DNA from 3 places in the Ruegeria sp. J8 genome. Region 1 is predicted to be linked to each of the others. Evidence: riboswitches for the same ligand, from Rfam matches in the RefSeq annotation. Region 1 holds a riboswitch; each other region holds the start of a gene.

Region 1 (10,067 bases):
GCATTGGCGCTGGCCATTGTCGCGATGATCCCACCCGTGGCGATCGTCGTCTTTTTCCAAAACTGGTTCGTTAAGGGCCTTACAGAATCCGACAAATAAGGAATACGCGCATGGCTCAGGTTTCATTAGAGGGCATCCGCAAGGTCTATCCCAACGGCTTTCAGGCGGTTCAGACCACCAGCTTCACCATTCAGGACGGCGAGTTTGTCGTGCTGGTCGGCCCCTCGGGCTGTGGCAAATCCACCCTGCTGCGGATGATCGCGGGGTTGGAAGAGATCACCGAAGGTACACTGAAGATCGGCGACCGGGTGGTCAATGACGTGGATCCGGCGGACCGGGACATCGCGATGGTGTTCCAGAACTATGCGCTCTACCCGCATATGACCGTCCGAAAAAATATCGGCTATGGCCTCAAGAATCGCGGCAACCCGGCCTCCGAGATCGCGGCCAAGGTCGAAGACGCGGCCAAGATGCTGAACCTGACCGAATATCTGGACCGCAAACCAGCGCAGCTGTCGGGTGGTCAACGTCAGCGCGTCGCCATGGGCCGCGCCGTAGTGCGTGATCCGGCGCTGTTCTTGTTTGATGAACCGTTGTCGAACCTCGACGCCAAGCTGCGCAACCAGATGCGGATCGAGATTAAGGCCCTGCAACGCCGCCTTGGCACCACAGCCGTCTACGTGACCCATGATCAGGTCGAGGCGATGACGATGGCCGACCGGATCATCGTCCTGAACGCTGGCCGGATCGAACAGATCGGCACGCCGTCGGAAATCTACCACAACCCAGCCTCGACCTTTGTGGCCTCATTCATGGGAGCACCGCCGATGAACCTGATCCGGGCTCAGGTCGAGCAAGGCGAGGTGCGCATCAATGGCTATGACGGTCTGATGCCAGCACCTGCTTCGCAAAACGGGCCGGTGACTTTGGGCATTCGCCCCGAGGATGTGGTACTGGACGATCACGGCAACATCCCGTTCCGTGTGGACATTCTGGAAGAGCTCGGCGCCCATCGCCTGTTGCATGGCGTGGTGGGGGAACAACCTTTTTCGGTGATGACCGGCAAGGATGATGCAGCCTCCATCGGGACCGCGACATTGAATTTGAAGCCCGAGGCCCTGCGACTGTTTGATCCTGAAACGGGGCGCAAACTGTGACGGGGCAAACGTTTGAGACATTGCCCGCCGTGACGCTGGAACAGCGTAACGCGATCTTGGCTGCGCCGCGCACGGCTGAAGCGCATCGCGATTTGCTGTCCAGCCTGCCTGCCATGAATGCCGTGCAAGTTGGAGGCCGTGCTACGTCCACTCATTTGCAAAGCGATTTCACAGTGGCTGCCTGGAATGTGGAACGGTGTCTTTTCCCCGAAGAAACCGCCGCACATCTTGGCAAGGTCTGCCCCGATATCGTCTTGTTGTCCGAGGTCGATCACGGCATGGCCCGCACTGCACAGCGGCATACCACTGAAGTGATGGCCGCCGCGCTTGGCATGACCTACGCCTTCGGTGTCGAGTTTCACGAACTTGATCTCGGCGGCGCGACCGAGCGGGGCTTTTGCACGGATGACTTCAACAGTCTTGGCTGGCATGGGAACGCAATCCTGTCCTCGGTGCCGTTTGAACGCACGTCACTGATCCGACTGGACGATCACGGCCATTGGTTTGCCTCAGACACTGGCGCGACGGACCCGGATCAACCGCGGGTCGGCGGTCGCAATGCCATCGCCGCCATTATCCCGGCCACGCAGGGTTCGCTTTGCGTTGTGTCCACTCATCTGGAAAGCAACGCAGATGCAGCGCACCGCCATCAACAGTTCCAACGGTTGTTAGATGAAATCGACGCGTTTGCGCCCGGACTGCCCGTTCTGATCGGTGGGGACCTGAACACCGGCAACCATCTGCCCCCCGATTTTGACTGGCGACGTGAAACCTTGTTTGGGTTGGCCGAACGCGAAGGCTACTCATGGTCTTTCACCGCAGAAGGTCCTACAATCCGACCCAGCCTGATCACTCCGCATCCTGAGCGGGTCATGAAACTGGATTGGCTGGCCGGACGGGGTCTGAAGTGTCTAGACAAAGGCATTCTGACTTCAATCTCGGACGAAGGTACGCCGCTTTCGGATCATGATTGCGTCTGGTGTCGCACAGGCTAAGCACTGGCCCGCTCAACTATCTGGATAAGTCCCTTTTACCGAAACAGAAAAACCGTCTAACATGCGGTTCATCGCGGTAGAGGGACGCAACCATGGTAACAAAAGCAGAATTGGAAGCAGAGGTCGCCGAACTGCGCCGCCAGTTGGCCGAACACGCCAACCCCGAGCCACCCAAGGCCCCGGAACCAGCCGATGCATTCGTCGACAACCTCGGCCATTGGACTGCCCAAATTGATGAAGTTCTGACAGAATTCGAGGATTTGCCGCATAAAAAGCCCATCCTATTCGCCCTTGGCGTCTTTGCGCTTGGGTACATGATCGGTCGATCCCGGTAGGAGTCTGACATGAGCCGCATTTCCCGAAATATCTCGATCATTTTGCGCGCTGAACGGCTGATTGCACAGCGTCAAGTCGCAGTTGCCGCAAAGCGCACAGGCATCTATGCCGCAGTAGGTCTTGCCGTGGGTCTTGCCGCCGTGATGCTGAACGTGGCCGGGTTTTTCTGGCTGTCAGAGACTCTGTCGACGACCTCGGCCGCGCTGATTGTGGCCGGGATTGATCTGGTGGTGGCCGTTCTGCTTGCGGTAGTTGCGAATTCCATGACGGCACAGACAGACACGTCGGATGCCGTCGAACTGCGCGACATGGCTTTGCGAGATATTGAAACCGAAATCCGAGAAAACTTCGCGGATGCGCGCAACGCCGTAACCGGCATTAGGCGCGATCCGCTTGGCACGCTGACACCTGAAATTGTCAGTGCACTTCTTGGGGTCCTGCTGAAATACGCCAAGACCCGTAAAAAGCCGCAGGACTAGGTCACTCCATTAGGTTCGCAGCCGCGCGGGCGATCACCATTTCCTCATTCGTCGGAATCGACAGAATCCGCACGCGGCTGAAATCGGTTGAAAGAACCGTGCCACCATCGGCATTCCGGGCGTGATCCATCTCGATCCCGATCCAGCGCATGCCGTCACACACCATCTGCCGGATTGCGGCCGAGTTCTCGCCAACACCACCCGTAAAGACCAGCGCGTCGATCCCTTCCAGTGCGGCTGACAATGCGCCCAATTCGCGGCGTATGCGGAAGACGTAATAGTCAATGGCCTTACGCGCCTCGGACGTGTCAGCGGACAGAAGGGTGCGCATGTCCGACGATATCCCCGACAGACCCAGCAGACCGGATTTGCGATACAGAATCTCGGCAATCTCATCCGCCGACAGGCCTTCCTGCTGCATCATGTAAAGCACAACACCAGGGTCAAGCTGCCCGCTACGCGTTCCCATTGGCAACCCGTCCAGCGCCGAGAACCCCATAGTCGAGGCCACCGCCCGACCACCCGAAACCGCACACATCGAGGCCCCGTTACCCAGATGCGCAATAACCACGCGCCCGTCGTACAAGCCCGGCGCGATCTCTTTCAGCTTTTGCGTTATGTAGTCGTAGCTGAGCCCGTGAAACCCGTACCGTCGTACGCCTTTGTTATAGTAGCTCTGCGGCAGGGCGAAGGTGTCGTTGACCCAAGGGTGTGTCCGATGGAACGCCGTGTCAAAGCAGGCGATCTGCGCCGTGTCCGAGAAGGCCGCGCTGGCTGCGCGTATCCCTGCAAGACTATAGGGCTGATGCAGCGGCGCGAAAGGTATGAACCCAGACAACGTCTCGACAACCGAGGCGTCAATGCGCACCGGCTCGGAATAAACAGTGCCCCCGTGGACGACGCGGTGCCCGATGGCACGTACATGGATGTCCGGCAGGTATTCCCGCGCCATTTCCAGAAAGGCGTGGATCGCCTCGTCATGGCTTTTGGTGTTGGTCAAAGGACGGTCGATCGAGCGTCCTCCAGCGGATTGGGCCAGCAAACGTGGTGCGTCGCCCAAACGTTCGATCTGGCCACGCCAGCGCATACTGGGGCGATTGCCCTCAACCAGCTCATAAAGCGCGAATTTCAGGGAAGAAGACCCGGCGTTCAGCGCCACAACATGATCAGCCATGGATTTTACCCTTGTTTGCATGCGCATGAAGCGCGGCTACAGCACAGGATGCCAATCGCGAGGCATCATCATCGGATCGTGACGTCAAAATGATGGGAACGGCCGCACCGATCACGACCCCTGCCGCCTCGGCATGAGAGATGAAGGTCAACTGTTTTGCCACCATATTCCCGGCCTCAATATTAGGCGCGACCAGAATATCGGCAGCACCGGCAACCTCTGACGTGATCCCTTTGGTACGGGCGGCGTTCAGATCAACCGCATTGTCCATCGCCAGCGGCCCATCGACCAACCCGCCGGTGATCTGACCGCGCTCGGCCATTTTCGACAGCAAGGCCGCATCGACCGATGACGGCATATGCGGGTTGATCGTCTCAACCGCCGACAACACGCCGACCTTGGGCTGTTCGATTCCCAAAGAATGTGCCAGGTGAATCGCGTTTTGCACGATATCCGCCTTGGTTTCCAAATCAGGCGCAATATTCACCGCCGCATCCGTCACCATGATCGGGCGCGACATGCCCGGAACATCCATTACGAACACATGTGACAGTCGCCGCCCTGTGCGCAGCCCTTTTTCACGACGCAAAACCGCGTGCAGCAACTCATCGGTATGCAGATACCCCTTCATCAGGGTCTGCGCGCGTCCGTCGACTACAAGATCCACGGCACGGTGCGCGGCGATGCCGTGGCTGCGGGCCTCGACAATTTCGATGCCAGACAAGTCGGCCCCCAGCTCAGCGGCAGCAGCGGCGATTTTATCGGGGTCCCCGACGAGGATCGGCGAAATAATATGATTGGCATGTCCCAGCAACGCGCCGCTCAGAGAGTTGGGCTCTTCTGGCGCAACAACGGCGGTTGGCATCGGCTCTAGTGGGCGCGCTTTTTCCAACAGCGCGTCGAAATGGCGGTGCCGCTGCACGATCAGGCCAGGGACCTCGACCGAGTCGAACTCCATATGCGTCGAAGGCGGTGTGACCTGAACGGTGCCGCTGAGAACCAGAGCATTGTCAACGACCCGTCGCACTTCGGCTGAGCAGAGCAGATCACCATCGTCGCGCTTTTCCTCAACAGCGACAAAGGCAGTCAGTTCTTCACCCGCAAGCACCGGGAGGTGGAAGGCCAAATCCGCGCGGCGAGTCTGCGTTCCGGCGCCGGGCATGTAGTTTCCCAGCACGGCTGCGACCAGACCGGCGGGCCACAGCGCGGGTGCGACGGCTTCGGCAAGGCCGTCGCCATCCCCGTCATAGGTTGCCAGATGCAGCGGATTGTGATCGCCCGAGGCCGAGGCAAAAGCATAAAGGTCGTCAACCGTGCACAAGCGGGTCAGTTGTGCCGCGTCGCCAACCTTGAGCTGCTCGAAGGTTTTATTTTCCTGGATTTTCATAGCGTGCCAACTTTGGTTTTTCGGACGTCTTACCGACTTGGGTCGCGGGTTTAATTGATGCAGGTCAGTTCGGGGTCACAATAGTACGTCCAGCACCCTTGAGCCCGCAAAACGTAGCCTCGGCTTTCAAATTTTGCTGCGTCGCAGCATAACTGATTGCCCACTGAGCAGCAATATCCTTTGCGCTGTCTTCACCGGAACGTTGCGGAATCCATATTGACCCATGCTCTGATCTGAGGCAGTGACGCTACGATGGTTCCCGATGCTGCACGCGCGGGATGAAAAGGGAATACGGTAAGGTGCAGACCAAATCCGTAACTGCCCCCGCAACTGTAGGCGGTGAGCGACGCCAATATCCCACTGGCCGGATCAGGTCGGGAAGGGTGGCCAAGCACAGACCCGCGAGTCAGGAGACCTGCCATCTCAAACGCAACCAAACCGGGGCGGGGTGTCCTGGAAAGAGGCTCAATGTCACATCGACTCGATGTCATCAGAACCGTTCCTCTCCCTGCCCGTCTGGCATGCAGGTGGGGCGGAGCATGACGGATCATGTGGTGCTGATCTGCACGACCTGCCAAGGGGCAGAGGCGGCGCTATCGATTGCCGAGGCCCTGCGCGAGCGCCTGCCCGAGGGCTACGGCACACGGATGATCGAGTGTATGGCCGGTTGCGATCACCCGCTGACCGTTGGATTTCAGGCGGGTGCGAAGGCACAATATCTGTTTGGCGAAATTCAAACCTCGGCCGATATCGACGCTTTGGCCGCTTTCGCGCGGCAATACCAAAACAGTTCCACAGGTTGGACCAAGGCAACGGATCGCCCCGAGGCGCTGTTGCACAAGACCTTGTCGCGGATGCCGCCCTTGGCTACGGGGGCCACATGACCGAACATGCGTTCCTTCAGGTCAACGGCGTCGGTTATCACGCCTATCACGGCGAAGTTCTGCTTCAGGACATCACCTTTGCGCTTCACGAAGGCGCGGTTCTGGCCATCGCTGGGCCCAACGGCGCAGGCAAGACAACGCTGATGAACCTTCTATGCGGGTCCGAGCATCCTTCGGACGGCAATGTACTGTTCAAGGGGCGAAATTTGCGCAGCATGTCAGCGACCGAGCGTGCGCGGATGATCGCTGTTGTCAGCCAGCAGGAATATCCCGACGGGCGGCTCTCCTTGCGCGAGTATGTAGCGCTGGGACAGATCCCGATCCGGTCCGACCGCTCGGCCGAGGCCCATGCCGCCGATCTTGCGCGAATTTTGGACCTGACCAGCCTGAACGATCTGGCCGACAAGCGCATGGCGGTTCTGTCGGGCGGGGAACGGCAGCGCGCCCATATCGCGCGGGCATTGGCACAAAACCCGGCACTGCTGTTTCTGGACGAGCCCACCAACCATCTGGACCCGGACGCCAAGGGGCGGATGTTGTCACTGGTGGCCGGGCTGGGGATCACAGTGGTGATGATCGTCCACGATCTGGTCATGATCCCGGAATTTGCGACGCATGTCGCGCTGATGAAATCCACCCGTCTTACCGGGTTCGGACCTGTGGCCGACGTGCTCACCACCGACCGCGTGCGTGACACGTTCGGCGTAGATTACCTGTTTTTCCAGCACGAGGGCCGCTTGATCCCGGCGCTGGACATCCGAAAAACCTCAGTTTCCAATCCTGTTAGGAGCATTTCCGAATGAAACACATCTTGTCCGTGGCGCTGGTTACAGCCATGGCGGGCGGTGCCGCCGCGCATGAAGTTACCGTCGACAATTGCGGCGAACCGCTGGTGTTTGAAACCCAGCCCGAGCGTCTGGTCGTGCATGACATGAACATGACCGACATGGCCTTTGCACTGGGTCTACAAGACAAGATCGTCGGCCTGACCGGGATTACCGGCTGGTACAAAACCAGCCCCGAGTTCGACTCGCTGCGCGGCGATATCCCGGAACTGGCCCCGAAATATCCGACGGTCGAGAACCTGGTGGCCGTTGAACCCGACCTGTTCTTTGCCGGTTGGTACTACGGAATGCGGCCCGGTGGTGATGTGACACCGGAAACGCTGGCGCCCTTCGGGATCAAGACTATGATCCTGTCGGAAAGCTGCGTTCACCTGCATAAGGACCGCCCAAAGGCCAGCATGGACCTGCTGTTTGACGATGTCCTGCGTCTGGGCAAGGTCATGCATGTTGAAGACAAGGCCGAAGCGTTGGTTTCAGGCTGGAAAGACGAGCTGGCCGCGATTGAGGCGAAAACCGCCGATCTGCCGAAACCGCGCGTGTTCCTGCTGGACGGGCCCGCTGATGCGCCCTTCACCGCCGGAAAATACGCCATCCCAGATGCGATGATTGCCGCTGCGGGCGGTCAGAACGTGACCCATGACATGGATACAAGCTGGGGCCGTAGCTCTTGGGAGGCCGTCGCCGCCGCGAACCCCGAGTTCCTGGTGCTGTTGGACTATCAAACCGGAAATGGCGCGGCGGATACGTTCAAATTCCTGCAAGAGCACCCGGTGATGTCGCAAACCGATGCGGTCAAAAACGAGCGCTGGATCGGTCTGCGGTACGAAGAACTGACGCCGGGACCCGCGAACATTCAGGCGATCTCGAAAATGGCACAGGCCATGCATAAGGGCCTGAACTAATTTGGGCCGTCTGGGGCTGACACTTTTGGTGGGGGCGGTCATTCTGGCCGCCCTTCTTCTGGTTTCAACAATCTACGGAACCACATCCATCCCTCTGTCCGATACATTCAAGGCCATATTGCTGGGCACAGGCCTTGTGGATGGAGACGTGTCGCCCCTGCACCGTATCGTCTTTGACCTGCGCCTGCCCCGCGCGCTGTTTGCGGCCGTGATCGGCGCTGGTTTGGGGATTGTCGGCGTTGTCTTGCAGACAACCACGCGGAACGATCTGGCCGACCCGTTTCTGTTCGGGCTGTCTTCGGGCGCTGCAGCGGGTGCTGTGTTCGTCATCACCGTAACCGGGGACATTCTGGGGTTCTGGACCTTGCCGCTGGCGGCGTTTTGCGGAGGGCTGGTGGCCTCTGGCATCGTGCTGGCTTTAGTACACGGATTGCGGACGAGCGCGCCTGAGAAATTGATCCTAGCCGGGCTTGCGGTGTCCTTCCTGTTCTCAGCCCTAACCAATTACCTGATTTTCGCAGGCGACAACCGTGCTGCCCATTCCGTCATCTTCTGGATGCTTGGCGGTTTGGGTCTGGCGCGATGGGAAACCTTCCCGCTGGTCTGCGCCGGGCTGGCGCTTATTCTGGCCTATGCCCTCTATCGTAGCCGCTGGCTGGATGCGCTGCTGACCGGAGATGTCACGGCAACAACACTGGGCGTTCCGGTTCAGTCGCTACGATTCAAAATGTTCTTTGTTGCTGCGCTCGCGACCGCCGTTTTTGTGTCGGTCGCCGGTGTGATCGGCTTTGTTGGCCTGATGGTTCCACATATTGCGCGCGGCATCGCTGGTCCTTTGCACAATCACCTTGTCCCGACGGCAGCCGTGGTTGGCGCGGTACTGCTGACCGGGTCCGATATCCTCAGCCGCCTGATGCTTGCCCCGCAAGAACTGCCGGTCGGAATTGTGACGACCTCACTGGGGTCAATTTTCGTTTTCATTCTGCTGCTCAGAACGGCGAAGCCCAAAAGATAAATTGGCTTGTCTTTGTCAGTCCCGACGCTTGCCGAGCTGTCAGCGCACCTGCAACAATTTGACAAAACAGATTTTTTGCATGCATATTTTTTTTAAGTTCCATGCAAAAACTGCCAAGAAATTGATCAATATCAAATCCGGCGCTGAACGAAGCCGTTAATCGGGAATAGCGACGAACAGAATCTAGCAAAGCCAGGTCTTTGAGAATGGGCCAAGTGACTACCCGGCGCGCCTTCCTGAGCGCGAGATTTCACGATGAGGACGGTGTGACAGCCAGACCTCCGGGATCGGTCGGGCCTGACTTTCTGAAGCACTGCACGAAATGCGGCGATTGCGCCTCGGCTTGTCCTGAGGACGTGATTGCAATCGCTGCGGACGGCTTTCCTGTTTTTCAACCCTCAGACAATCCCTGCACTTTTTGCGGCGAATGCGCCATTGCCTGCCCAACCCCTGCTTTGGATATCGACCTTGTGTCCAACTGGCCCTGGCGTGCCGCGCTAAAGCTGGACTCCTGCCTGTCGATGAATGGCGTCAGTTGCCGCCTCTGTCAGGACAATTGCGAAGAAAGCGCGATCCGGTTCTCGCTGCAAACCGGTGGTCGGGCCAAACCGACACTGGATGTGGCGGCCTGCACCGGCTGCGGGCTCTGCCCTACCGTTTGCCCGGCGGATGCCATCTCGCTGGACCACACCCCTCAACCCAAAATGGAAGCTGTGCAATGAACATCTGCGGTTGCCTTGCCCATGTCGCGCCCGACTACGCTACGGCTGCGGCGCAATCCCTGAGCGATACACCGGGTGTGGAAATCCACGCCCAGACCGAAGACGGCCGTTTCGTCGTCGTGGTCGAAGATACCCCTGAACGCCTTGCGTCCGAGACCATCATGGATCTGC
Region 2 (10,067 bases), on a different contig from region 1:
ACCCACCGGAGACTGGGACGGTTGGTTCTGTCCGTGTCACGGTTCACATTACGACACGTCTGGTAGAATTCGGAAAGGCCCCGCGCCCCGCAACCTCGATCTGCCCCCTTACGAGTTCGTCACCGACACACGGGTCAAAATTGGGTGACGGCGCGGTGAACTTTGTTCAGAGGCGCGTGCCTCACCAGGTTCGTTTGTCAGTCCTCGAATATCCCTCGATCAGCGCCGCGATGCTATGTGGCGGAATTCGACATGTACCCCGCTTTCTGGAGTTTTCGAGAAGAGACCTCGCCGTCATGTTCTGAACGGAACAATTCTAATCGCTGCGCTCAAGGTTTCTGCTTCGCCCATGTTTAGACATGCCATCTTGCCTTTTGACAGGATCGCATCTGAATTGCGGGTTGAGAGGAAACGCTTTGGTCCTGAACAAGGTGCTATTTCAACCCCGTGTAAGCCGCGCGGCGATCGCGACCTGTCCCAGCGCGGCCAGGATCGCAGCGATGAACACGGCTTCGATGGCGATCATGCTGACCACCACACCGCCCACAAGCGGCGCCAGCGCCGCCGGGGCCGCAAAGCTGTTGAACCACGCGGAATAGGCCGGGCGGCGGTCGTCGGGCGAGATCTCCAGCAAGTAGCCGAGATAGCCGATGGTCACGCCGTTCATCATCGCGCCGATCAGGAAGAACAGCACCGCGAAACTGGTCAGCCCCGAACCCGTGACCACAAGCAGCAAAACCAGCACCGGAGGTCCGAGACGCACCAGTGCCACTATCCCCAGCAGGCGCAATTTGCCCGCCTGGTCTCCGATGTGGCCCCAGAGCGGATTCGAGGCCAGCGCGCCGACAGTCTGCGCCGCCAACAGCGTTCCGACATCCGCCGCCCCGAGGCCGCTGCGGCTGGCGGCAACGACATAGAACGGCAACGCCATCAGCGTCGCTGCACCAAGCCATTGGAAGATCAGGAACAGCCGGAACCGGCGGTCCTGCCGCAGCGTCGAGAAACCTTCGCGCAGAAATCCAGGCAGATTGGCAGGACGGTCCCGTGGCGCCCTTGCAGCGGTAGCGGCCTCACCCGCGGAGACAAAAAGCGTCGCAGAGACGATCATCAGCACCGCGCCGAGCCAGAATATCAGCGCATAGGCCCTGAGCGGCGGCATCACGTCGAGCGCGAGTCGCAGAACGCCCGCCACCAGAACCGCCAGAACACCGCCGCCGAAAAAGCGCCAGGCCAACATCCGGCTGCGGCGCTCGGACGGGATCGCCCGGCCGACGATGTCGTTGTAGGGCACCGCGACCACGCCGCTGGCAAAGGCATAGACCGTCCACAATCCCAGCATCCCGAGCGCCAGCGGAACCGGAGGCCAATCGACCTGAGGCCAGTCGGCCCCCCACCACAGAAGAATACCAATCATCGCGACCGTGATCGCCCGCCCATAGGCACCAAGGGCGTAGAACGGCATCCGCCGATCGGTGCGCTCGGCGAGGTAGCCCACCGCGAACTGGGGCAGCAGCCAGCCAAGACGCAGGACCGTGCTGGCATAGCCCACGGCCAGCGCGCTACCGGTCAGCATATGCACCAGACTGGCCACTACCGTCGCGCTGTCCACCGCCGCCGACCCGCCCTGAAACACCGCACCAGCACCGGCGATCCGCCAAAATCTCGTGTCTTCGGGATTACGCCTTGCCATTCGCCGCCTCTGCCTCCGCCCGGGCGCGGCGGATGTCGATGCCGCTCTGCCACAACACCGTCAGGCCGATCCCGACCACCAGAAGGATCGTCAGCACATAGTTGAACAGGATCATCAGAAGGGCGGTTTCGTCCGGAACGCCAAGCACCTTGAGCGCGAACCCCGCCCCAAAGACAAAGCTCGCCGGGATGCGCACGAAACGACCCAGAACCATGGCGAACCCGGCAAACACCATCAGGAACAGGTAATCCCACGCGCTCAGCACCACGCCAACCGCCAGCCCGGCCCACAGGAAATGGGTTGTCGCCACCAGCTTACCCGCAATGGCTGCGGCAATGGCGGCGATGCGGCGGGCCCGTGCCTGTGGCCAGACAATCCCTTCACCGAGCGCGGTGCGCAGATACGCGCCATCGGCCCCGATGCGGGCGGCAGCCCAGTCGAAGAGTCGGCAGACCAGAGGGTCTTCGCTCAGAAGTGACGCGCGGAACCGGAACAGAACCCAAAGCAGGCTGCCGAAAAGCATCAGGTTCAACAGGCCCGCAACGCTCAATCCCAGCCGCAGGTCACCCTCGATCTGTGGAATCTGGCCGGCGGCGGCCACCGCTCCGGCAAAAAGGGCGAAAACGACGCCGTCGAGGAACCGGGCGATGATCGCGGTTGCAAGCACGGTCGCCATCTTCAAGCGGTCGAGCCGAGCAACCAGCCAGGCCCGGACCAGCGGGCTGATGCCGAGCGGGACAAGGACATTTGCGCCATAACCTGCCAGTAGCGCCCCCGTCAGCCGCAGGGTGCCGACCGGTTTCACGTCGAACAGGATCTGCCGCCACTTCCAGCCGCTCATCAGCTGCTCCAGCAGGATGGTGGCGGCAAGAATCGCGATCCAGAACATGTTGGCTCCGCGCAGGCCCTGCAGAAACAGCGCAAAATCGAGGCTGCCGTAGAGCGCAAACACCAGATAGAGCGCCAGGGCGGAGCCGAATATCGGCAGCAGCCACCGTTTCAGGAAGATCCGCATATGACATCCTCGCAAGCACCAAGACCCCAATGTTTTAACCTCCGTATCATGATACGGTGTCAAGATGCCGGTGAAGGAGGGAGACCGCGATGCAACCACTTAAGATCGGCCAGGCCGCGCGCGAGACCGGGATAGGCGTCGAGACGATCCGATTTTATGAAAGGAAGGGCCTTGTCACTCAGCCGCCGCGCCCAATTGACGGCGGCGCGCGGGACTATGGTGGTGACACGCTTTGGCGGCTGAAATTCATATCCGGCGCTAAGAAGCTCGGATTTTCGCTGGCAGAAATCGCGGAAATTCTGGAGTTGCGCACGGTACCAAATACCGAGTGCGTCGCGATGCAGGCCAGAGCGCGCAAAAAGCGGGACGAAATTCAGGAACGGATCGACGGGCTTGTACGGTTGAGGAACAATCTGGACGAGCTGATAGCGGCGTGTCCGGGGCGTGGTGGAATTCAGAACTGTTCGATCGTGGGTGCCATAGAACGCAGCAGTGAGAAATAGGCGCAATTCCGGCCTTGATCGGAGGGTAGCGGAGTTGCTTGCGAACCGGGTTATTGCCAAGCAAGACCCAGAGTGGCTGGTGCAGCGAAAAAAGGAGAGCGAGGGTTCCGTCTCCGAGCAGAGTTTGCGCCAGATCATTGTGAGAAATCCCTCCGTCGCCCAGAAAGCCATATCTGATGAGTATCCGAGGGTAACGAATATGGCAGTCTCGTATCTGCGATCCGCATTCAACCCTGCCGGTGCGCTTTCACATCGGTTCAAGACAAGTTTTCCCCGGAGGGAACATGACGACGAATAACCTGAGCCGCCGCCGCGTGATGCAAGGAGCCGCGGCCCTTGCGGGAAGCGCGGCGCTTCCCGCCTTCGCGAAAACCGACCGTTTCATCCATGTCCTGAAGGATCCGAATTGCGGATGCTGCGGCTCGTGGATCAAAATCATGCGGGCGGAAGGCTTTGAATTAAGCGTGGAAAACAGTGCCTGGGAGGCCTTGAACGCTTACAAAACCGCCAACGGTATTCCAGAGGGCATGATGTCATGCCACACGGGCCGCGCGGAGGGCTACATGATCGAAGGACACGTCCCGCCCGCTGACATCCGGCGCCTGCTGGGCGAACACCCGGATGCTGTCGGACTGTCGGTTCCCGGAATGCCGTTCGGCTCGCCAGGCATGGGGCCGGAAAGCGAACGCGAAGCCTTTGACGTCTTCCTGATCCGCAAGGATGGAACCACAGAGGTGTTTGCCAGCTACCCGGCCGTATGAAGTCCCGACGGCGCTGGCAAGATCCTGAAAAACACGGCGCTCGCTTGTTCTGCCCGGTTTACGTGACATTCTTCACGGCAAACCAGTTGATCCGTGACTTCACGCCTGCCTTGTCCTACCGGGCAAGTTCCAGCCTACGGTGAAAAAATACCTGCGTCCGCCAAGCCTGATGACCGGCTTTGCGGACAAAACCGACATCCCGGTCGCCGTATCAACCGCAGCATTTGTCGCCCGCCTGAATTGGCGGGCATGGGGCCGATCCGTAGGAACAGTAGACGCAGCAATCGCCGGGAAGTGGCTTCAGGACTTTTCCGCAAGATGTGCATTCGTAGAACCACTGGCACGCATCTGTTGGCATCGTTTCAGGTCTTGAATGTCCACATTCCGGGCAGATGATCGTGCTGACAAGGTTCGGGCGTTCTTCACTCATGGCGTCACATTAAGGTTATCAGGAAATCATTTATTCGGATTTCGTTGAGTACGATAACCCAAGCGATGGTCGTTAACGCAAAACTGCCTGTCAGCCACCATTTGAGGCGGTCGAGTGAACCATGGCGGTACGCGACGATGCCAGAGAGAAACAGCAGGGCCGTCGAACCGCCGAGCACGTAATAACTCGCGGCGGCAATCTTGCCAAATACGGCCAGCCAGCCCCCTCCCAAGCCAAGTAAAATCAAGGCCATCGGCAAGATGCAGCAGGTCGCAACGCCAAATGCGGTAAACGATCCAAGAAAACTCGCCCCTACAAACTTGCTCATAGTCTGCTTTCTCCGACTTTGACGATCTTGAGCGGAAGCCGGTTCGGCTTCCTCGATTTTTGCTTCGTGCGGTTTGCGAAATTCGACATCATGACCGACAATATGCATCCTGTAGTGGCTACAGGTTCAAGGGAAAGGTCATCACATGATTGCGATTGGCGAAGTGGCGAGATTGACCGGCCTGTCGGTCGAGACGATCCGCTACTACGAACGGGAAGGCATAGTCGAGAAAACCGGTCGAACCGCCTCGGGGCGCCGCGCTTACACGGAACGGGAAATATCCGAGCTCAGATTCATCAAACGCTGCCGCGATCTTGGCTTCACTATTCAGGATGCATGCGCACTTCGCGAATTGTCCAAAGCGCCGGAGCAAGCCTGTCGTGACGCCGAAGACGTCGCAACAAAACATCTCGACAAGGTCAGGTCAAAGATCGCCGCTCTCCAACGGCTGGAGCAAGCATTGGTAGAACTTGTGCAGACCTGTACTGAAGGAGCAGCATGCCCCCTGCTAACGGCGTTGCTCAACGAGCCTGTCGTCAAAGATGTCATTAGCGGTCACTAATTGCAGCGCCCGGAAAAACCGAAACTGCCTGTCTCAGTTTGGGGAGGAGCGGCTTCATTGTCCCAGTATTTCGTAACCTTAAGCGATGACGGCCGATCTGTGTTGTATTTTTGTTGAATGAGAGAATTGCGATCAGCTTACCCTCTAGTTCGCGCTGTTAGCTATGCCGGACTGGTGATGGCGTGGATGCTCTGATGCTGTCAACTAAGGAAGAAATACCAAAGAATCTGCAAATTTTTGCCGCTTTACCCCTAGAGGCTAAGAAGCAGTTGCAATGCCTCAAGGCACATGAAGGCTTGGAATAAAATACATTGGCCCCGGAAGTTTGGATACCTTCGAGGAACGAGCATGGAGAAGGCAGATATGACAAATCCCACGTTAGTTCAGAGAATGTTATCGAAAAACCTGCTGGGTTATCTCCCAATGATCTGTTTTATATGCAGCTTTTTTGTGTCTGCCGCTACATTACAAGCCTCTGAGCTTCCCTCGATCGGTCTTGACAGAAAGATTGAAGCGCCATCCGGTGCCAAAACACTATGCAAAGATTACTCTTGGGCGTGCGCGAGCGCTCGTAGTTCTGGTCTGTCCGTGGCACAAGAAAATCAGATCGTTAAAACGATCAACACGCGCGTCAATCGGAGAATCCGTGCCGTTTCGGATCAAAGCCAATACGGGACAAAGGAATACTGGACACTGCCGACGCAAGGGTCAGGAGATTGCGAAGACTTCGCTTTGCAAAAGAAGTTTGAACTTGTGCAGAACGGTGTGGATCCTACGAAGCTACTAATCGCGACCGTCTTGGACACCAATCGCAATGGCCATGCTGTTCTAGTCTATCGCTCGAGTGAAGGCGATTTGGTTCTGGACAATGTTACCAACAGGATCAAAACGTGGAAGGAAACAAGGTATCTTTTCCTACGAATACAGGACCCGATTCACCCTGATCGTTGGGTACAGGTTTCTAGCGGCTAAACCATTGGGTAGACATTGGTTGCCTCTCGCAATTGATGTCACGACCTGCATTGTTCTGGGCGCATAGTTGAGTTTCGATGCTCAGTCCGACTCGTCCATCTGCTTGTGTTTGCACCATTGCGTGTGAACGAATTCGATCCGCGCGCCAGATATCTCGGAGGTGTCGTATTGGCCTACTGTTGGGATTCCGCAAGCCATACACGTAGACAATGGGCGCGTTTCCGCAGCGAAACCTTCCATTTGACCCGCTCAGATTGGAGTATCTCCGTCAAGTAAAGGCCACCGGGTCGAGCGCGTTACGGCGAAGATATCGAACGCCTGATTAGGACGACCATGGAGGCCGTTCATCTACTTTAGGGAAGAACGCAATTATCCCCCAAGGATAAGGGGAAATGCGACGGCTCCGGCACTGCGTCGATGACATTGGAGGAGTTCGAAGACTGGCTGCACCCGGAGATATGCCGTTATCACAACACCCATCACACCGGGTTGCGGCGAGAACCGATGGCGGCATGGGCGATCCTCGGTTGTAGTGACGCAGACAGAAAAGTTGTTAATGCCGAGGCGTTTCGCATCAGCGTACTTCCTTTTGAATGTCGTCGGTTGTCGCTACGCATTCAGTCCCATGATCGGTCGTGGTAACCGAAAGGTAACCATCAAGCACGAACCCCGCTATATGTCCCGGATCTAGACTGTAATTGACGATAGAACGAACCTAGTTACGCGCAACAAGAACCTGTCGCGTCTCGGAATTCGCCTTGGGAGGCGCGGTGCGCGCGGACCTGAAAATAGGCGTGTCATGGCGAGCCGATCCCGGAGGCAATGCTGTTTCAGATTATTGAAGAACAAAGATGTTTCGCGTGAGCTGTTTCCACTTCATCGCCTACCACCTGCTTCAGCTCAGTCTCACGTAGAAACTTAAAAATTTTTTCGTCTGATGGTTGCTTCTTCGCCCTGCCAAATCCCCGTCTCGCACTCGGTGTATTTGCAAAGTTTTCGAGGGCTAGGGCTCATGTGTCCTTCCTGCCTGAGTATGGACTCTTTTCCAGACTTAGAGTCAAAACACGTATTGAAACTGAGCTAACAACCGACCAGCAAATATGAAATCTCAGATGGAAGTTCTCGATCAAGGATCAGCCTGACGCATGTGCCTACCTAACCTCACGCTTTGCAGAACCTGCCGCGACGCGGATTCCACCCTTTATGATCAATTAGCCGCAACGCTGGAGGCATCGGGGGTGCAAGCCGAGTTGCAGCAAGTGGATTGCATGTCCGGTTGTCACCGACCACAGACGTTGGCGGTGCGACAAAGCGGCAAGACCGCCTATCTTTTCGGTGAGGTTACGGTTGTCGATCTTCCGGACATAATGATCTTCATGCGGATGTATGAGGACAGTACTGACGGCGACTTCGCTGACGCCAGGAAGCTAGGTAAGCTACGTTTCAAGGCGATTGCACGTATACCGGCACAAAAAAGATAGCCAACATGCAACTTGCCGACCAAAGCTCCGGTGTCGAGTTTTCAGCTTACAGTTTGTGTTTTTCGACTTAGCCTTCTGCACTGAACGGCTAAAATCTAAACCAAGCCTGCCATTACCTAAGATTGACCGCTGCAGAATACTATGATGTCGCTTTCGTACTTGACGGAACAAAGCACTATGGAACAATAAAGGCTTCTACGGTGTCCAAAGGTGCCTACGCACTGGGACTGAAACGGGAATGAGGACGGTGCACCAAACTACCGCACTGAAGCCTTGACCGCCCCCGCGACTGTGAGCGGCGAGCGGCCTTCCAATACCACTGGCGTAATGGCGCTGGGAAGGGGGAAGTCTGCTGTGACCTGCGAGTCAGGAGACCGGCCGTAGGATGGACACAACATATGCCGTCGGGTGTGACGGCGAGGAGGATTAAAATGACGACAAAAACGATCAAGGCATCCGCCGCTGGCGCATCCTTTCTGCCTGCAGTATTCGCCGTGGTTCTGGGTCTAGGGATCATTACCGTGACTGGCCATGTTCAGGCTTCTGGCCTGCATGACGCGGCTCATGATGTGCGCCACGCAACTGGCTTCCCCTGCCACTAAAACAATGTTCAGTCGTATTCTGACCAGCGGCTTGTTCGCTGGTGCAGCAGCGGGGCTGATTGCCGCCCTTCTGCAGTTGTATTTCGTGCAGCCAGTGCTACTTCACGCCGAGCTCTATGAGGGCGGCGACCTGGTGCATTTTGGCGCTGATCCCGTAACTGCGCATCCCGACCTGCCCGGCATGTTCGCCGAGCCGATGCGCGATGGTCTCAGCATTATCTTCACCATGCTTACCTACACCGGCTATGCGCTAGTCCTGGCGGCGCTGATGTCAGTAGCCGAACGTCAGGGGCATGAGATCAACGGCCGCACCGGCCTGCTTTGGGGTCTTGCGGGCTTTGTCGCCTTCCACTTTGCTCCTGGCTTGTCACTGGCTCCAGAAGTTCCCGGCGTAGCGGCAGCAGATGTGGGAGTGCGTCAGATCTGGTGGACGGTCACCGTTGCCGCAGCCGGCGTAGCCATGTGGCTGATTGCCTTTGGAGGTAACCTGGTAAGCTACCTGATTGCGGCCGTGCTGCTAATGGTACCGCATATTATCGGGGCCCCTGAGCCTGAGAGTTTCTCTGGGCCGGTTCCGACCGAGATCGGGGCGCTTTTTGCTGCCCGGGCCTTCGGCATCGGCATGGCCGCCTGGGCACTCTTAGGCAGTTTCACCGGCCACTTCTGGCAGACAGAAGGCAAGCGCGCAGGCGCTGCAGTCTGATCGCGCTCCTCCATTGCTACCCCGCTGGTTACACCGGCGGGTTTTTTTTATTGAGGATGACAAGATGTCCCGTTCTCTTGCTCTCTTTGCCATCGGACTTGTCTTTGGCGGCGGTGCTGGCTTTGTGATTGCCGCCAGCAGCGGTAGCACCTTTGAGAGCCATGACCATACTGACCCGGCCCAACACGGCGGCAACATGGAGATGGCAGCGCACGACCACTCCGCTGCCACTAATCTGCCTGCCGACAGCGACGCCCCCAGTGTGGCGATCCAGATGATTAAGGATCCTATGGCGGGCTGGAATCTGCGTGTGACACCGCAGAACTTTCGCTTTGCTCCGGAAAATGCCTCCACGGCTGACGTTCCAGGCGAAGGTCACGCGCATGTTTATATCAACGGCGAAAAGCTGGGCCGCCTTTATGCCAATTGGTTACACCTTCCGTCGCTCCCCGATGGCGATGTTGAAGTAAAAGTTTCTCTCAATGGCAACAGCCACAGCCCTCTGATGGTTGAGGGTGTGCCCGTGGAGGCCAAAGTGACCGTGCAGCCTGACGGCGATGACTCCTGATTGACATTCCTGGCTGAGAAGACAACTACGCGGATTCAGCGGGTCTAAGCGGCAAGTACAGCGTGCGCGCGGGTTTTTGCCGCTCTGTATCCAAGGACAGATAAGCTGTTGCAAAGCCGCGCCGAATTCCCGTCTTGTTCCTTTGGCTTGCATCGTCGGAAACCGAAAACATGAAGCAACTACAATGGGCATTTCGGTTCTTTCCATTGCTTTTTTGACCCAGTCCAAAGCAAACTCGATCAAATCAGAGTTCACGCCACCGCGCACCTGATCGACTGGATAAACTAAGCGTTACCTGAAACCTCTTGAAGCTCTAGCTGCTAGAGGCTTTAAGACTCGAATTTGATCGTGAAAATGCGATGCAAATACATTGAACTTGTGAACCAGGCTGAGATCTATGCTGACAAGGCGCTATTTCATTCAATCAACCACTGCGCTGTTTTCCGCGTCTG
Region 3 (10,067 bases), on a different contig from region 1:
TTAACCAAGGCGAAATCGAGAAACGCCTAGAAAGCATCATTGAACTGCTCGCAGACATTGAGCATCAAAGATGGGCGCACTGGCAAAGACATCTTCACAACGAATGTGAACATCGTGAAGACGGCTCCCTCGTGATCCCTGCAAACCTTGCAAAAAAGTGGGAGCGCCAGTTAAACACACCGTATGCCGATTTGTCGCCTAACGAAAAAGCAAGCGACATAGAGCAGGTGCGAAAATACCTTCCCTCGATCCTAGCAGCACTCAAAACCTAACTGCATTGCCCAACAAGTCGCGACAATCGCCCGAGGCCAATAGATGACGCAGGTGACCGAACTACTTCGCCCTTCTGACGGATCCAGTTTTTATATACATTTCACAGGTGGTTTCCGCGCAGGAAAACTGTCCGATGACCAGTGGCGAATTGAACCAATCGTAATCCAAGGAAAACCAAGCGCCGTAGGGCCGCTGCCGCTCGTTGAAGTGCAAAATCTCGCCAATACCAGCAAACTTCAACCCGTTGCTCTCCATAGCATGGACTGGATGGACGGTACCTATAACTCATCATGGGTACCAATTCTGCCCGAAAGGTCCAATCACTCTCCAAGCCCATCTGACTTGTGGAGCAACATTGCAAGCAACATGATGGGTAAGCGAACCAATTTGCTTTTTGAGGCAGAGCCGCAGCCGACAAAGGAACAAATTGTCAAATCGCTAGACGAACGAGCGCCAGTCGAAGCGCTATCTCGTTATATCAGCATGAGCTTGCGCAGTATGGACACCAGCGTGGAGCAGATAGCCGAGTATTACCACGAGCAACTTGTCAATCACATTTCATCTGGGCGAGTGAACGGCGAAAGGTCTGACAACACTTTGTCCCAAACGCTTTTTGCGCATATTCATTCTTTCTTTCTGCACCTCGGTTCAGCGCGAGATTATCTTGCCACGATAATTTCCCACCGAATTGGCTTTAACCATGAAAAGGCTGACTCGATGGCGAAACTTGTGAATGGACTAAGAAGCGATAGCCTACCCAATGATCCGCTTCTGAATTTGCTGATCACGGCAGGTGACATCGCGTCCAATCCTGAAAAACCTGGGAAATTCACGATCGCTGGGTGGATGAAAGAGGTTACCGAATTGAGAAACAGGTTGGTTCATCGACGACCCTATGGATCTCGGTTCAACGAACGCTTTGGATGGGTTAGCGCAGCATCCAAAGACGCAGGCTTGTACAGGTATTTCCGTCCTATCGACGTCGTTGGCAACGGGCACCAAGACGTGTTTGATGTACTGTCTAGACATTATTCGCGCTTTAACCAGCTGATGTTTGCCGCCGCCAAAGCATCCGGCGACGACACTTCGATGACGCACATCACTGACAAGGATATTTTGTCGTTAAAAGTTCGCGGCGGTGGTACTTCATAAGGCTCACTTCGCAACGACTTCAACTCCACACAACTCCAAACCACACAAGCGGAGGATAATTGACGGCTATACCGGAGGATATATACGAACTAATTATTTGATTTTAATGCTTAATTATTTCTTCCTCCGATTCCGGTACTCGCCTCCACTCTCTCTACAAAACAGACTATTCCACTGACGCGCGGCTTGCGTCATTCGGCCCCACGCCCCTGAGGGATGACCTCGTATCCGGGCTCTTCCGGTTCGTCGTCCTCCATCTCGGGCGGAAAACCGGAGGCTGTGATGTCTAGACCGGTTGCATCCTCCAGACGTCGGATGATGTTGGGAGACAATTCACGCTCGCCATAGCGGGCAATTCCGTCCTCGAAAATCTGGATCATGACCGGGTTGATCTCCAGCGGTACACCGGCGCGGTCAGCGACGTCCTGAAACAGCCCGATATCCTTTTTCACAAGGTCCATCGTAAAGGAAATGTCGCGTGATCCGTTCAGGATCACCTGGCTTTCGGTCTCATGCACAAAGGAAGTACCTGATGAAATCTTGATCGCCTCATAAGTCGTGTTCAGGTCCATCCCGGCGGCCTTGGCGGTCACGAGCGCTTCGGCGCAGGTAATCAGGTTTGCCGTCGCCAGGTAGTTAGTCAGCACCTTAAGCACCGAGGCCGAGCCCAACTCGCCCGTGTGCAGCACGCGGCGGCCCATCGTGGTCAGAAAGGGTAGGATACGTTCGAACGTCGCGCGGTCGCAGCCCGCGAAGATCGAGATATTGCCCGTCGCCGCCCTATGGCACCCGCCCGAGACGGGGCAGTCTACTGCCGCCCCTCCGCGTTCGATGACCTGCGCACCCAGCCGCTTGACCTCGGCCTCGTCGGTGGTGGACATCTCCATCCAGATCTTGCCGGGGCCGACCTCGGGCAGCATCTCCTGCATCACGGCGTCCGAGGCAGCAGGCGATGGCAGACAGGTGATCACCGCGTCGCAATCGCGCATCAGCTGGGCCGGGCTTTCGGCGGCCTTGGCCCCCTGCGCCACGAAGCCCGCGACCAGATCAGGGTTCAGATCGTGCACCGTCAGGTCGATCCCGTTGCGCAGCAAAGACCCGGACAGTTTGCCGCCCACATTGCCCAGTCCGATAAAGCCCACTCTCATGCGACACGTCTCCCTGTTTGCGCCGTTTCGGTCATGGCAGCACGGGGTTGCGGGCTTCGTCATGCCGCCCAGCGACGCTTACAGGTCGCTTTTCCACCGTTGCTTCACAGATGCTTGCGACTCGCTTGACAAGCCCCTGCCCGGTGCCGCATGTCCGATCCGTTGGTGTCCTCTGCACGAGGATGAAAAGGGAATGCGTCAACGGATCATCCGCCAAACGCAGCCGCCCCCGCGACCGTGACCGGAGAGGGTGCCCAAGCCACTGGCCAAACAGGCCGGGAAGGCGGGACATCCGACAGGGCAATTGCCCTGACATCCGCAAGCCGGGAGACCTGCCAGCACCCGCGATTGAAACCGGACGGGGTGTTCCGGTGTCGGGTCAAATGCGACCCGCTTGAAACCCCGTCCCCCACGATGAGGATTTGGGGGGATGAGAGACATGACCGAGACCGCTCCGGTCGAGCTGCTGGTTTGCACCACCTGCCGCCGCGGCCTACCTGTTGAAGATGACGCAGACCGCCCCGGCACGTTGTTGCACAAGGCGCTGGAACAGGCCGATCTGCCCGAAGGCGTAACGCTGAGAGCCGTCGAATGCCTGTCGAATTGCGATCAGGGCTGTTCCATCGTTCTGCGCGGCGGACCCGAGCGCTGGACCTTTGTTTATGAGAACCTGAACGAGGTCGATCATGTCGACGTGATCGTCGACGGCGCGACCAAGTATCTGGCCACCGAAGACGGCTTGGTCAAATGGCGCGAGCGCCCCGAACATTTCCGCAAAAACTGCGCCTCGCGCATTCCCCCGATTGGAGCCTGACATGTCCACCCTCGAAAAACTCCCCGTTACTGTGATCACCGGCTTTCTGGGCTCGGGTAAAACCACGCTGGTGCGGCACCTGATGCAGAACCCGCAGGGCAAGCGTCTGGCCGTTGTGGTTAATGAATTCGGCGATGTCGGCGTGGATGGCGATATCCTGAAGTCCTGCGCCATTCCCGATTGCCCGGCGGAAAACATCATGGAACTGGCCAATGGCTGCATTTGCTGCACCGTGGCCGATGATTTCATCCCCACGATCGAGGCGCTGATGGCGCTGGAGCCGCGCCCCGAGCATATCCTGATCGAAACCTCGGGCCTTGCGCTGCCGAAACCGCTTCTGAAAGCGTTCGACTGGCCCGATATCCGCTCGAAAATTACCGTGGATGGCGTGATCGCGCTGGCCGATGCCGAGGCGGTGGCCGCTGGTCGGTTCGCGCCGAATGTCGAGGCAGTGGATGCCCAGCGCATGGCCGACGATTCCATCGACCATGAAACCCCTCTGTCCGAAGTGTTCGAAGATCAGATCTCCTGCGCCGATATCATCCTTCTGACCAAGCCTGATCTGGCCGGCCCCGAAGGTGTCGCCAAAGCCAAAGAGATCATCGCCGCCGAGGCCCCGCGTCCTCTGCCCGTGGTCGAAGTGGCCGAAGGTGTGGTGGACGTGCGCGTCGTGTTGGGTCTTGAGGCCGCCGCCGAGGATGACATGGATGCGCGGCCTTCGCATCATGACGGTCATCACGATCACGAGCATGATGATTTCGAAAGCATCATCGTCGAATTGCCGGATCAAACCGACCCGCTGGATCTGGTTGCAAAGATCGAACGCCTGGCGACCGAGCTGAACATCCTGCGCGTCAAAGGCTATGCCGCTGTTCAGGGCAAGCCAATGCGCCTGCTGGTTCAAGCCGTCGGCGCGCGTGTGCGTCACCAGTATGACCGTCCGTGGGAGCCCGGCGAAGAGCGCCGCTCGCGTCTGGTGGTGATCGCCGAGCATGACGATATCAAAGAGGCTGAAATCCGCGACATCCTCGCGGGCGTCACCGAGGCTGCCGAGTAAACCATGCACGTCGTCTTCCGCGAAAGCCACGGGTTAGAGGAATCCGAAACCCCAACCGATCTGGGCCAGAGCCCGGCGGATTTGGTGGTGCTGTCGTTCTCGGACAGCGACCTTGGTGCTTTCGCGGCAGGCTGGCATCGCGGTGGCGGGCCTGACGGTCGGATGCCGACCCTGCGACTGGCCAATCTGACGGCGCTGAAACACCCTCTGTCCGTTGACACCTATGTGGAACAGACGTTGGAGGGCGCTAAAGGCATCCTGATCCGTCTGATCGGCGGAGTGCCCTATTGGTCCTACGGACTGCAGCAGGTTCTATCGCTTGCGCAGACTAAAGGGATTGCTGTGGCCGTGCTGCCCGCCGACGGGCGCGAGGATACGCGACTGGATGAGTATTCCACCCTGCCCGTCTCCACCCTGCGCCGCTTAGCGCACCTGTGTGACACCGGCGGCGAGGTTGCAGCACAAGCCGCTTTGGCACAGATGGCACTGGCAGCGGGGCTCTATGCGGGTCCGGTGATGGGGGCTAAATCCCTGCCCGACTGCGGCGCATGGTGCCCCGATCGCGGAGTGATTCCGGCGGAACAGGCGTTTTCCGGTGACTCAAAACGCGTCGTGGTCAGTTTCTACCGCGCTTACCTGACCTCGGCCGACACAGCCCCCGTGGCCGCCCTGATCCGTAGCCTGCGCGCGCGCGGCTTTCAGGCCGTGGGCCTGTTCGCCCCTTCCCTGAAAGTGCCATCCGCCGCCGACTGGCTGCGCGACACCATCGTATCGCTGGCCCCGTCCGCGATCATCAACGCCACGTCCTTCTCGGGCAAAAGCGCGTCGGGTACCTCGCCTTTGGACGCTGCAAATGTGCCCGTCTTCCAGGTCGCACTGGCCACTTCGCGCCGCAAGGCCTGGGCCGAGGCGGAACGCGGCCTCTCCCCCGCCGACCTCGCCATGCATGTGGTGCTGCCCGAGGTGGACGGGCGGATTTCAGCGGGCATCGCCTCGTTCAAGGAGCCGGGCAAACGCGACCCGCATCTGGAATATTCCCGCTTTGCCCACCGGGCCGAGGAGGAACGGATCGAGGCCATCCTTGACCGTGTGACCGGCTGGCTGAACTTGCAAGGCAAACCCAAATCCGATCAGGTGCCCGCGCTGGTTCTGTCCACCTATCCCGGCAAAGACTGGCAGATGGCCCATGCGGTGGGCCTCGACGCGCTGGCCTCGGCTGAGGCGATGCTGTCCGACCTGCAAGCCGGGGGCTATGATACCGCCCCTGCCAAACCAATCGCTGATACGCTGCTGAACGCCCGGATCGCATGGCCGCTGGCCGAGTATCAGGCCGCGCTTGCGGACCTGCCCGAACAGCTGCGCACCGACTTGCATACGGTTTGGGGCGCTCCCGAGGATGACCCCGCTTACACCGATGGTGCCTTTCACTTCACCGCCCTGCGTCGGGGCAAGGCTCTGGTCGCCTTGCAACCTGAACGCGGCACGCCCGAGTTACGCGATGACGACTATCATGACCTGTCGCGCACCCCGCGCCACAGCTATGTCGCCTTTTACCTTTGGCTGCGTAAAAGCTTGAATGCCGATGCGCTGATCCACATCGGAGCCCATGGCACGTTGGAATGGCTGCCCGGCAAATCCGTGGCGCTCTCAGCCGGTTGCTGGCCCGAGGCGCTGATCCGCGACCTGCCAGTGATCTACCCCTTCATCGTCAATGACCCCGGCGAGGCGGCGCAAGCCAAGCGCCGGATCGGCGCGGTCACGCTGGGCCACATCCCGCCCGCTTTGAAAGAAAGCGGTACACCGGATCGGATGGTACGGCTGGAGTCTCTGCTGGACGAATTCTCGAACGCCGATGGTCTGGACCCCAAGCGCCGCGACCGTTTGCAAGAGGATATCCGGAATGAGGCTCAGGCCATCGGGCTGGAAAGCGATCTGGGTCTGGATCAGGCCACCTGCACCGCCGAGGCGATCACCCGCATCGACCGCTTTGTCTGTGACATCAAGGAAAGCCAGTTCGGCGACGGGCTGCACATATTTGGCCGGGTGCCAGAAGTGACCGGCAATTTCGACCCCGCGCCTTCCGCCCAGTCTGAACGCAACGCCCTAATCGACGCACTAGCCGGAAAGCGGATCGAGGCCGGGCCATCCGGTTCGCCCTATCGTGGCCGCTCGGACGTACTGCCTACCGGACGGAACCTCTATACCACCGACCCGCGATCCTTGCCCACGCGCGCGGCTTATAGCCAAGGCGTGAAACTGGCCGAAGAACTGGTGCGGCGTCACCTGCAAGAGGAAGGCGACTATCCCAAAGGGCTGATCGTTGACCTCTGGGGCTCGGCCACTATGCGCACGGCGGGTGAGGAATTCGCCATGGCGCTGCACCTGCTGGGCGTCAAACCCGTCTGGGACAAGGGGTCAGAGCGGGTCTCAGGCATCGAGGTTCTGCCCATCACCGACCTCAGCCGCCCGCGTCTGGATGTGACGCTGCGGGTCTCGGGCCTGTTCCGCGACGTTTTTCCGACGCTATCGGCGCTATACGGTCAGGCGATCCGGGCCTTGTCGGCGCGCGATGAGGCGGCCGACTGGAACCCCTATGCCGGTCAGGAACCCGCCGCCCGCGTCTATGGCCCAGCCCCCGGCAGCTATGGCGTGAACATGACACAATTGTCCGAAATTTACACCGACGAGGCGCGCGTGCAGGCGGGTGCGGCATGGCTGGACGCCAGCTCTTATGCCTTGGAAGGCGAGCATGTCGCGCAGGACAAGGACGGCATCACCCAGCGCGTCGCCAACGCCGACAGTTTCGTCCACCTGCAGGATTTGACCGAGACCGACCTGCTACTGGCCAATGATTACGCCACGCATGAAGCCGGATTTGCCGCCGCCAAAAAAATCACAGGCGGCTCGGCGCAGCTCTATCATCTGGACAACACCAACCCCGCCACCCCACGCGCGCGGACCCTGCCCGAAGAAATCAGCCGCGTGGTCCACGCCCGCGCCGCCAATCCGGGTTGGATCGCCGGGATGCAGCGCCACGGGTTCCGGGGCGCGGCCGAGATCGCCGCGACGCTGGATCACATGGCCTCATTCGCGCATCTATCTGGCACAGTCGCGCCGCACCTTTTCGACCTTTACCACGATGCCACGCTGGGCGACGCTGAGGTCGACGCCTTTCTGGCCGAGGCCAACCCTAAAGCGCATCAGGCCATGCAGGACCGGTTCCGCGCTTTGCTTGAGGCGGGGCTTTGGAACACACGCCGCAACTCGATTCGCGCCGATCTGGAGGGGCTGGGATGAGCGCTCCCATCGTCCAGGGCTGGTGCCCCGGCGCGCACCGTCCGATGATGTCGGGCGATGGGCTGGTGGTCCGGGTTCGGCCGCGGCTGGCCCGTCTGACAGCTGAGCAGATCATGGGTCTGTGCGATCTGGCGGAACACTTCGGCAATGGCACCATCGACCTGACCAACCGCGCCAACCTGCAGCTGCGGGGTGTGGCCGAGGCGGATCATCAATCCCTGCTGGCCGAACTGGCCGCGCTGGACCTGCTGGACGCCGAGCTGGGGATCGAGGTGCGCCGCAACATTCTGGTCTCACCTCTGTACCAAGCCGGAGACCTGACCGCTCGGCTGGCGCAAGAGCTTATTGACCGGCTGGCCGAACTGCCCGCCCTGCCCGCCAAGTTCGGCTTTGCCATCGATACTGGACCTGAGCGCCTGCTGGCGGGGGATTCAGCCGACATCCGGCTGGAAATAAGCCCTGAGGGTTTGATCTTGCGTGCCAATGGGGCAAACACCGGACGTTTGGTCCAGGAATCGGAAGCCATCGACCTGCTGATCGCCTTGGCCGCATGGTTCTCCCAAAACTACACGCCTGAGAGCAGGCGCATGGCCCGCGTGGTCGCGGACTTGCCGCCGGAGTGGCAGGGCGTGGCTCCGGGACCAGTTGGCGCGCCGCTGCAACCCGGTGCTTGCGATCAGGGGACGCTCTATGGTGCGGCCTTCGGACAATTGCCTGCGCGCGCCCTGAAAGACCTGATCGCGCAAAGCGGGGCCGAGGCGCTGCGTGTCACCCCATGGCGCTTGATCCTGTTGGAAGTCGGGGCGGCGATACCCGCCCCAGCCTTTGTCACAGATGGCACCAACCCGCTTATGACGACCGACGCCTGCCCCGGCGCGCCATATTGCCCGCAGGCGCAGGTGGAAACCCGCGACATCGCGCGCCTGCTTGCCGCGCGTATCAATGGCAGCCTGCATGTCTCGGGCTGCGCCAAAGGATGCGCGCGCATGAGCCTGGCCGATGTGACGCTGATAGGCAATGCCGGACGATTTGATCTTGTCAAACAGGGCCGCGCGGGGGATGAGCCCTGCCAGACCGGCCTGACCGAAGAAACACTGATGAATATGGACTTCACCTGATGCCCTATACTTATGAAACCGATGGCGCGGCGATCTACAAAGAAAGCTTTGCCACCATCCGGTCCGAGGCTGATCTGGCCCGTTTTGATGCCGACGAAGAACAGGTCGCCGTCCGCATGATCCACGCCGCCGGCATGGTCGGGCTGGAAGAGTTCGTTCATTTCTCGCCCGGTTTTGTGGCCGCCGCCCGCACTGCAATGGAAGCTGGCGCACCGATCCTTTGCGATGCACGCATGGTCAGCGAGGGCGTGACCCGGTTCCGTCTGCCTGCCGACAATGAGGTGATCTGCACCCTACATGACGAACGCGTACGCCCGCTGGCCGCCGAGATGAGCAACACGCGCTCGGCTGCTGCGCTAGAACTGTGGCGCCCGCATCTGGACGGTGCTGTTGTCGCCATCGGCAACGCACCCACCGCTCTGTTCCACCTGTTGAACATGCTGGAAGACCCCGATTGCCCGCGCCCTGCGGCCATCATCGGCTGCCCCGTGGGCTTTGTCGGCGCGATCGAATCCAAGGACGCCCTGTGGGAGGCACAGCCGGTGCCATCCTGCATCGTCAAGGGCCGTCTTGGCGGCAGCGCCATCACCGTCGCCGCCGTCAACGCCATCGCGAGCCGTGCGGAATGAGCGGCACCATCTATGGCGTGGGCCTTGGCCCAGGTGATCCCGACCTGATGAGCGTCCGGGCTGACCGCCTGCTGCGCAACGCGCGCCATGTGGCGTTTTTCCGTAAACCCGGCCGCAGCGGACAGGCGCGTAAGATCGTCAACGGCATGATCCCCGAAGGTGCCGTGGAATTCCCGATGGAATACCCGGTCACGACCGAAATTCCCGTGAGCGATCCGCGCTATAACGAGCTGCTCTCGGCGTTTTATGAAGACTGCGCGGCGCATCTGAAGGCGCTGTCCGAACAGGGCGAAGACGTGGTGGTCCTGTGTGAAGGGGATCCGTTTTTCTACGGCTCTTTCATGCATCTTTACAACCGCTTGCGCGACAAATCTGATGTTGAGGTCGTGCCCGCCATCACCGGCATGTCCGGGGCGTGGACGGCCACCGGCGACCCGATCACTTGGGGTGATGACGTGCTGACCGTACTGGTGGGTACTCTGTCCGAAGACGATCTGGCGCAGCGCATGGCGCAGACCGACGCGCTGGTCGTGATGAAGATCGGGCGCAATATCGACAAGGTGAAGCGCGCGCTGAAAA

Evidence for each region. Region 1 has a riboswitch for cobalamin ahead of ACR0L1_RS12245 (DUF1636 family protein). Riboswitches for the same ligand answer to the same signal wherever they lie in the genome.
Region 2: it holds a riboswitch for cobalamin, as region 1 does, so the genes downstream of both, ACR0L1_RS20685 (CbtB domain-containing protein) here and ACR0L1_RS12245 (DUF1636 family protein) in region 1, are expected to answer to the same signal.
Region 3: it holds a riboswitch for cobalamin, as region 1 does, so the genes downstream of both, ACR0L1_RS06065 (DUF1636 family protein) here and ACR0L1_RS12245 (DUF1636 family protein) in region 1, are expected to answer to the same signal.

Annotation. Positions count from the first base shown of each region.
Region 1 is NZ_JBQFMR010000005.1:80,123-90,189, forward strand. It holds gene ACR0L1_RS12210 (ABC transporter permease subunit) at 1-99, shown strand, start outside; gene ACR0L1_RS12215 (ABC transporter ATP-binding protein) at 111-1,157, shown strand; gene ACR0L1_RS12220 (endonuclease/exonuclease/phosphatase family protein) at 1,154-2,152, shown strand; gene ACR0L1_RS12225 (hypothetical protein) at 2,245-2,487, shown strand; gene ACR0L1_RS12230 (hypothetical protein) at 2,497-2,967, shown strand; gene ACR0L1_RS12235 (acetate/propionate family kinase) at 2,969-4,141, opposite strand; gene ACR0L1_RS12240 (bifunctional enoyl-CoA hydratase/phosphate acetyltransferase) at 4,134-5,528, opposite strand; cobalamin riboswitch at 5,766-5,965, shown strand; gene ACR0L1_RS12245 (DUF1636 family protein) at 6,068-6,412, shown strand; gene ACR0L1_RS12250 (ABC transporter ATP-binding protein) at 6,409-7,215, shown strand; gene ACR0L1_RS12255 (ABC transporter substrate-binding protein) at 7,212-8,159, shown strand; gene ACR0L1_RS12260 (FecCD family ABC transporter permease) at 8,161-9,174, shown strand; gene ACR0L1_RS12265 (ferredoxin-type protein NapF) at 9,381-9,896, shown strand; gene ACR0L1_RS12270 (chaperone NapD) at 9,893-10,067, shown strand, end outside.
Region 2 is NZ_JBQFMR010000012.1:93,501-103,567, reverse strand. It holds gene petA (ubiquinol-cytochrome c reductase iron-sulfur subunit) at 1-148, shown strand, start outside; gene ACR0L1_RS20730 (MFS transporter) at 440-1,690, opposite strand; gene ACR0L1_RS20725 (lysylphosphatidylglycerol synthase domain-containing protein) at 1,677-2,705, opposite strand; gene ACR0L1_RS20720 (heavy metal-responsive transcriptional regulator) at 2,795-3,208, shown strand; gene ACR0L1_RS20715 (DUF411 domain-containing protein) at 3,493-3,969, shown strand; gene ACR0L1_RS20710 (GDCCVxC domain-containing (seleno)protein) at 4,181-4,399, opposite strand; gene ACR0L1_RS20705 (hypothetical protein) at 4,404-4,727, opposite strand; gene ACR0L1_RS20700 (MerR family transcriptional regulator) at 4,873-5,289, shown strand; gene ACR0L1_RS20695 (transglutaminase-like cysteine peptidase) at 5,638-6,261, shown strand; gene ACR0L1_RS20690 (DUF1636 family protein) at 7,407-7,742, shown strand; cobalamin riboswitch at 7,924-8,139, shown strand; gene ACR0L1_RS20685 (CbtB domain-containing protein) at 8,174-8,344, shown strand; gene ACR0L1_RS20680 (CbtA family protein) at 8,349-9,047, shown strand; gene ACR0L1_RS20675 (hypothetical protein) at 9,112-9,615, shown strand; gene ACR0L1_RS20670 (L,D-transpeptidase) at 10,013-10,067, shown strand, end outside.
Region 3 is NZ_JBQFMR010000002.1:498,024-508,090, forward strand. It holds gene ACR0L1_RS06050 (hypothetical protein) at 1-272, shown strand, start outside; gene ACR0L1_RS06055 (hypothetical protein) at 316-1,425, shown strand; gene ACR0L1_RS06060 (NAD(P)-dependent oxidoreductase) at 1,617-2,573, opposite strand; cobalamin riboswitch at 2,720-2,927, shown strand; gene ACR0L1_RS06065 (DUF1636 family protein) at 3,013-3,387, shown strand; gene cobW (cobalamin biosynthesis protein CobW) at 3,389-4,444, shown strand; gene cobN (cobaltochelatase subunit CobN) at 4,448-7,741, shown strand; gene ACR0L1_RS06080 (cobalamin biosynthesis protein CobG) at 7,738-8,859, shown strand; gene ACR0L1_RS06085 (precorrin-8X methylmutase) at 8,859-9,488, shown strand; gene ACR0L1_RS06090 (precorrin-2 C(20)-methyltransferase) at 9,485-10,067, shown strand, end outside.